Regions from separate parts of the Novosphingobium sp. 1529 genome, predicted to be linked through region 1. Evidence: riboswitches for the same ligand, from Rfam matches in the RefSeq annotation. Region 1 holds a riboswitch; the other holds the start of a gene.
What was found. A riboswitch is a leader RNA that binds a small molecule or an ion and turns the genes downstream of it on or off. The one in region 1 is predicted to bind cobalamin.

Region 1 (3,803 bases):
AACACGGAACGACCCAGCGCGCCATAGCCCGCTGCCGTCACCAGCGGCCGATCGAACACGTTTTCCACCCGGCCGAAAAGTTCGGCCTGATGAAGGATCGGCAAACTGGCGCGCACGGTGGTGACGCTACCGCCCGCCAACTTGATCGAATTGGCCGCGTTGTCAAAACTTTCCGACTGGAAGCGCAGGTCTGCGGCCAGGGCCAGGCCGGCCCAGGGCGTGGTCCAATCGAGCGAGGTGGTCAGCGCGTGGCGCGGGCGGCGCGCCAGGTCGTTGCCGAACGTGGCGGCGCCAGGCGTGCGGTCGGTCGCCTCGGTATAGGCATAGGCGATCGTGCCCTTGACCTGGCTGCTGAGCGCGGCGCCCACATCGAGCTCGACGCCTTGCGCGCGCGCCTTGCCGACGTTGTCATAGACGCCATAGGTATGGCCCTGGCACAGCGCGGTTTGCGCCATGAAGCACGAGACATAGGCGATGAGGTTGCGGGTATCGCGGCGGAACAGCGTGACGCCGGCATGGAAGCCGCCATCCTGGCTGGCATAGACCACGCCCAGGTCATAGCTGCGGCTGCGTTCGGGAGCGAGCGCGGCATTGCCGTAATCGGGCGAGAGCAGCTGATAGAGCGTGGGCGCGCGGAAGCCTTCGCCATAGCTGGCATTGAGGCGCAGCCCGCGCACCACTTCCACCGTGCCGTTGGCCCCCAGGCTGACATTGCTGCCGAACTGGCTCTGTTCGTCATAGCGCACGCCGGCGGCCAGGCTCGCCTTGGCGGTGTACCAGCCGAGCATGGCATGGCCGCTGGTCAGATGCGCGTTCTGGCGCGTGTCATAGGTGCTGTCGAACCGGGTCCATTCGCGATCCGCCCCGAAATCGATCGCGAAATCAGCAGGCAGGCTATAGCGGCCGTTCAATTCCACCCGCTCGCTGCGGCCGTTGTAGCCATATTCGAACGCGTTGTCGGCCCCGCCGGTGTAATAGCGGCGGCGCGTGTCGGACAGGGCATAGCCGGCATCGAGCGTCAGCGGACCGCCGGCATAGTGCAGCCCGGCGCGGCCGAAGAACTGCCGCGTGGTGGTGTATTCCGGGGTATCGGCAAAGACATAATCGGGCGCGGGATAGCCATCGATCTGGGTCTTGCCATCGGCATAGCGGGCATTGGCGACCAGCGACAGCGTTTCGGTGAGGTTGACCCGCGCCTTGCCGCCCACGCGCCACTGGTCATAGCCATCGCGCTCGGTCCCGCTGGCAGCGGCCGAAACTCCATCGGTGGTGGCATAGCCACCATCGATCGAGAAGGCATAGCGGTCGCGCTTCACGCCGGCGACAGCATCGGCATCATAGCTGCGGCGCGAGCCGGCCTCGGCCGAGGCTTCGACGCCGTCGATCTCGCGCGTGGTAACCGCGATCACCCCGCCAATGGCAGAGCTGCCCCAGACCACCGAGTTGGAGCCGCGCAGCACTTCGATCCGCTCGATCCCGCCGCTCGTCAGCGTGCCGAAGTCAAACCCGCCCGATGGCGCCGAGGGATCTTCCACGCGCACGCCATCGACCAGCACCAGGGTGTGCTGCCCTTCCCCGCCGCGCAGGCGCACGGCGGTTTGCGCACCCAGACCCCCGGTGCGCGACCAGGTCAGGCCCGGCACGCGATCGAGCACGCGGGTCAGGTCAACGCCCTGCACCGCCTCGATCGTCTGCAACGGCAACACGGTGATGGCCTGGCCGGTCTGGTCGAGCGACAGGTCGTTGCCGGTGGCCAATACAGTGATCTGCGCGCCATCGCTGGCGGGGGCTTCATCGGCATAGGCAGGGGTGGCCAGCATCACGGCGGTGGCCAGTGCAACAAGCGATGTCTTCACGGTTCTTTTCCTCCCGGCCCATGGACAGTCTTGCCGTCCATGGCGCGAGGGTCCGCCGGGCCCTGGCGGAAGACTCGTCACGCTTGCGCCCGGTACACCCCGCCCGGCCGCGGAACGACCACACACCGGCAGGTTTCCTGGCTCATCCGAAGTCAACGCGACACGCCGGCCTTCCCAGCCCGCCAAGGGGCCAGTGGCGCGCAAGGGCGCGGCGCTCGTCCGGAAACAGTTGCGGGGGCAGCGCCGGCTGGTTCCGGCTTCCCTCTTAGCCCGCGTGGTTGCGGGCACCGGTGGCGTCAGCCCGGGCGGATAGCGACACCTGCACCAAGGGGCAAGCCCGCAGCCATGATTAACCAACCCGTAGCAGCCTGTGCCTTATCGGGACGAGGACGATTCCTGCCGTGCATGGTTGCAGTGCAACGCGTAACGCACCATGGCGCAGACCAAGCCTGCCCTGTTTCACGCCCTATGCCAGACCCGATTCCCTTCACCGGCGCCACGCCCACCCTTCCGCCCGAGGCGCTGATGCCGCCGCCGGGGCCGGAAGAGCGCGTCGCCCTAGCCGGGCAGCGGCAGGCCGATGGCGCGCTGATCGCGGCGCTTACGCTGCCGCCGGTGCGCCCCCGCGATTTTGCCGCACGCATCCGCCGCCGCGACATGACCTCGTGGCGCCACCAGCATCGCGCGCCCTCGCGCCTGGCCGAGCGGGCCGCCGGTATTGCCGCGATCGGCGCGCTAGGCCTGGTGCTCGGCGCGATCGGCTGGGGTTCGCCCGGCAGCGATGCCGCCGCAGCGCAGGATCGCAACGGCGGGCTGCAACCTTTCGAGCGGGCGGGCGAAAGCTTTCCCGGCTCGGCGTTCTACTATGTTTCGGCGCAAGACAGCGGCCTGCTTGCCCCGCAGGACGCCGCCCGTGCCTGGGACCGGCAGGTGGCCGCAATCCGCAGCGATGCCGATGATGGCACCACCACCGCGCCCTGGTCTGCCAATCCAGCAGCGCGGCCACTGTTTGCCACCGGCAGCGGCGAAGACCGCTGGCGCGCGCTGCAATGCCTGACCACCGCGATCTATTACGAAGCCGCGTCCGAACCCGATGCCGGGCAGCGCGCAGTGGCGCAGGTCGTGCTCAACCGCGTGGCGCATCCCGCCTTTCCCAAGACCGTGTGCGGCGTGGTGTTCCAGGGCTCGGAACGCGCCGGTTGCCAGTTCAGCTTTGCCTGCGACGGCGCGATGGCGCGCCGCCCGGTGCAACAGTTCTGGGACCGCGCCCGGCGCGTGGCAGCCGATGCCCTGGCGGGCAACGTGTTTGCCCCGGTGGGCCTGGCGACGCATTACCATACCAGCGCGGTCCATCCGCTATGGTCAGACAAGCTGGCCTTCATCGGCACGATCGGGGCGCATCGCTTCTATCGCTGGGCCGGATCGGCCGGCCAGCCCGCCGCCTTCAACGCCAGCTATCGCGGTGGCGAGCCGCTGGCCGCGCCCCATCCGCGCAGCTGGGTGCCGGCCGCGGCCGACGTGGCCGATCCGGTGACGCTGGAAAAGGCCTTCGAAGACGGCCGCATCAGCGCGCTGGAACACACCGGCGCGCCGGCCCTGGGCGCCACGGTGAGCATCATGGACGGCCCCAGCCAGGCGCCGCAGCGGCCGATCTCGGCCAGCGCCGCACCGCAACTGGCAGCGCCCCTGCCCGGCGCGCCCAATCCGCAGGTTCGCCCCGAAGCGCGGGAAACCTATGAAAACGCCGGAAAATGGATTGCCCAGCCGCATGGCTAAAGGCTGATTGAACCCGGCCAGGCGCTGCATCGGCACGCTTGGCCGCGTCTGCGGGAACATCAATGTCCCGTTTACCGTCTCATCTCACGCCCTGTTAGCGCAACGCCCCGTAGAAGGACGGCAGAGCCGCCAGGAAGTTTACCCCGAAAACGGCTTTGAACACGAAAAAAG
Region 2 (3,803 bases), on a different contig from region 1:
GAGCAACGCTGTAGTAGAGGCCAAGGCATCGAGGCCCACCGCATGGGCCATGGCATGCGCCTTGCCCGGATAGGTTGACAGCACCAAGGCCAGGCGCCGCTGCGCCACGGGGCGCCGGGCCAGCGCGATCCAGCCAGCCACCCGCGCCACGATGGCGTCGATCCGCGCCGGATCGGGCCGGTGCATGTGGCGGGCAAAGCCGAGATCGGCATCCTGCGCGCAGGGTTCCTTGAAACTGGCGACGCCGGCAAACAGCAGCCCGTCAATCTCTGGCAAAACGACATGCATGGCCAGGTCTGCCGGCGCCAGGCCCCGCGCGGCGCCTGCCCAGCTTTCGCGCGTGCCGGTGGCCAATGCCACCTGGAACACCGGCACGCCGGCCAAGTCCAGCGGGCTATGCCCGGCATCGTCACGCGCGGAAAAGGCCGTGGCATTGATGATCGCGGCCGGGCGCAGCCGGCCGAGTTCTGCCGCCGCCACCGCGCGCGATTGTGGTTCCTTGAGCGAGGTGACGTAAAGCCCCTGCGCAGCCAGGCCTGCTTCCTCCAGCGCGGTGATCAGAGCGGTTACCGGCGCAACATCGCGCGCGGTGAGATAGGCGCGGTAGAACACGACCAGCACCAGCGGGCGCGCGGCGTCCACCGCCTTGCCATGGGGATGCCACAGGCCCGCCGCCGGCAGCGGCGCCACCGGCGCGGCCAGCGCGGTTGCGTTCAGCGCCAGCCCGCCCGCCTGTGCCAGTGTCACTAGCGCGCGATGGGCAGCATCGGCCCCGCCCGCCTCGCACAGCACGGCCAGATCACGCAGGGTTTCGCACGGCAGAGTAGAGGCTTCGTCCAGCTGCGGATCGGCCCGCCCATCAGCCGGCAGCACCGCCAGCGCCACGCCGCGCGCGCGCGCCAGGGCCGCCACCTGCCCCAGGCCATAGCGCCACCACGAAACCCCGCCGATCAGGCGGATCAGCATCGCCCGCGCGCCAACCAGCGTGCGATCGATATAGGTATCGACCGACAAGGGATGTTCCAGCGCGGCCAGATTGGCCAGGCGCAGCAGCGGGAACGCCGGATCGGCCTGACGGGCCAGGTGCCAGCCAGCGGCAAAAGCGCCCAGGTCGCTGTCGGAAAACGACAGGACGACGAGCGGCGCCGGCGCCTGCCCCAGATCCTGGGGCACGGCCATTTCCTCAAGCCCGTGGCTTTCGCGGAAGATGACGTGCATGGGGGGTGCCGCCGCTCAGGCCGCCAGCACCGCCTTGATGGTTTGCGGGTCGAGCCTGTCGCGCTCGGCAATCGCCACCAGTTGCCCGATGCGCGGCTCTCCCGCCTGCCAGGGCCGATCATACTGATGGCGCACCCGCGCGCCCACGGCCTGAACCAGCAGGCGCATCGGCTTGCCCGCCACGGCGACATGGCCTTTCACGCGCAGCACGCCATGCTCTGTGGCCAGGCGGGCGATCCGCGCGGCAAGGTCGGCCGGATCGGATACCTCGCCCAGCGGCACCACGGTGCTGGCAAAATCGTCATGCTCGTGATCGTCGGCGCCATCGTGGTGCGACGGGCGGGCAGCGATATCGTCTTCGGCTGCGGCGTTCAGCCCCAGGATCACGCGCGGATCGGCTGCGCCTTCGGCCATGTCGATCACCGGAACCGCGCGCGGCGCCGTCTCAGTAATGATCACCCGCGCCTTGGCCAAGCCCTCCGGGCCGGCCAGATCCCCCTTGGTCAACAGCACCAGATCGGCACACGCCAATTGGTCTTCGAACACTTCGGCCAATGGGGTTTCATGGTCGATCCCCGGATCGGCGGCACGCTGCGCGTCGAGCGCGGCCAGATCGGGGGCAAAGCGGCCGGCGGCCACCGCCTCTGCATCGGCCAGCGCCAGGACGCCATCGACCGTGATGCGGCTGCGGATCGCCGGCCAGTCGAACGCCTTGAGCAGTGGTTTCGGCAGCGCCAGCCCCGAGGTTTCGATCAGGATGTGATCGGGCCGGGGATCGAGTGCGAGCAGGCGTTCGACCGTGGGGATGAAATCATCGGCCACGGTGCAGCAGATGCAGCCATTGGCCAGTTCGACAATGTTTTCGGCCGGGCAATCGGGAATGGCGCAGGACTTGAGGATATCGCCATCCACCCCCAGCGTGCCGAACTCGTTGATCACCACGGCCAGGCGGCGGCCGCCGGCGTGGCGAATCAAGTGGCTGATCAGCGTGGTCTTTCCCGCGCCGAGAAAGCCGGTCACGATGGTGACAGGCACTTTTGCCAGATCCGGCATGCACAAAACCCTTCCGCGGCGCCAGGCGAGCGACACGGCAGGGCTTGCCGGAAAACGATCCGGCCAGGCGCGCGGCAGCGGACCGGCGCACGAAAGCGCCCACCACAACGCAACCCGTGCAGCCCCAGCCGCACAAGTCTTCGTCGCCCAGACGGAAGTATTACCGTGCCCGGACCATCCCCTGGATCAAGGCAAGAGCGACCAGTACGCCGGCAGGTCTCCTGGCTCGTGGGTCAGGGCTTGATGCACGCCTTCCCAGGCCCGCTTGGGGCCCAGTGGCCATCCCCGTCGTGCGGGGACCAGTGCATCGCGCTCGCCACTTACAGTTGCAGGGACAGCTGCGGACTTGGGGCAAAGCCCCGCACCGCATTCCCGATTAAGCCCCTCTCGGGGCACCGACGCGATCTTTTGCAGGGCACCGGCCGAAACCGCTGCCTGCGCTGCCCTCCTAGCCCAGTTCGCCGGCCAAGCCAACCGGGCATGACATCAGATTGCGCGAACCACCTCGATCTCGTCGAGCCGCTGCCACCGATAGATCGCCGCACTGGCCAGCCAACACAACGCGAACAGGGCAATGATGGCAAAGCCCAGCCCATTGAAATTGCCGGCAAGATCGGCCGCCAACCGCCATGGCGCGCCAGTCAGGCCCAGCTTCTGGCCGATCAGTGCGGCCGCCTCGATCCCGCCGATCACGATCGCCACCAGAGCCGAAACCAGAGTGATGGTGATGTTGTAATAGAGCTTGCGGATCGGCTTGACGAAGGCCCACTCATAAGCGCCAAGCATGACCACACCGTCGATCGTATCGATCAGCGCCATGCCTGCGGCAAACAGCACGGGCAGCACCAGGATCGTGCCGAGCGCCAGGCCACTCGCCGCCTGGCTGGCCGACAGGCCGAGCAACGCGACTTCCGTGGCCGTATCGAAACCCAGCCCGAACAGGAAACCGAGCGGCGCCATGTGCCACGAGCGCGTGACCAGGCGGAACATCGGGCGGAACAGGCGCGATAGCAGGCCCCGGCCCGACAGCAGCAGGTCAAGGTCTTCCTCCACATAGGTGCCCCCTGCGCGCACATGGGCAAAGGTGCGCCACACCCCACGCAGGATCACCAGGTTCATCGCGGCAATGGCAAACAGGAACAGCGCCGATATCGTCGTGGCGATCATCCCGCCCACCTCGCGAAAGGCGCCAAACCGGGCGAGCGCCGTGGCCGTAAGCGCCACCAGGACCGAGGCGATGGCGATGATCGTGGCATGGCCCAGGGCAAACCACAGGCCCACCGCGATCGGCCGCTGCCCCAGCTGCATCAGCTTGCGCGTGACATTGTCGATCGCGGCGATGTGATCGGCATCGACCGCATGGCGCAGGCCAAGCCCCCAGGCGAGCACGGCGGTGCCCAGCATCAGCGGCTGATCATGGAACAGGCCCAGCGCCCACAGCCAGGCAAGGGCATTGGCCAGCAGCAGCGCGGCCAAAAGAGTAGCGATACGCCGGCGCAGCGAGGGCGCGGCCGAACGGGCCAGCAGGCGGC

Region 2: linked by a shared signal. The riboswitch ahead of cobW (cobalamin biosynthesis protein CobW) and the one ahead of ABIC78_RS04405 (TonB-dependent receptor plug domain-containing protein) in region 1 are both predicted to bind cobalamin.

What each region holds. Positions count from the first base shown of each region.
Region 1 covers NZ_JBEPKW010000001.1:980,781-984,583, forward strand. The annotation lists gene ABIC78_RS04405 (TonB-dependent receptor plug domain-containing protein) at 1-1,856, opposite strand, end outside; cobalamin riboswitch at 1,980-2,149, opposite strand; gene ABIC78_RS04410 (cell wall hydrolase) at 2,325-3,632, shown strand.
Region 2 covers NZ_JBEPKW010000004.1:211,692-215,494, forward strand. The annotation lists gene cobN (cobaltochelatase subunit CobN) at 1-1,218, opposite strand, end outside; gene cobW (cobalamin biosynthesis protein CobW) at 1,234-2,271, opposite strand; cobalamin riboswitch at 2,466-2,686, opposite strand; gene ABIC78_RS11285 (HoxN/HupN/NixA family nickel/cobalt transporter) at 2,758-3,803, opposite strand, start outside.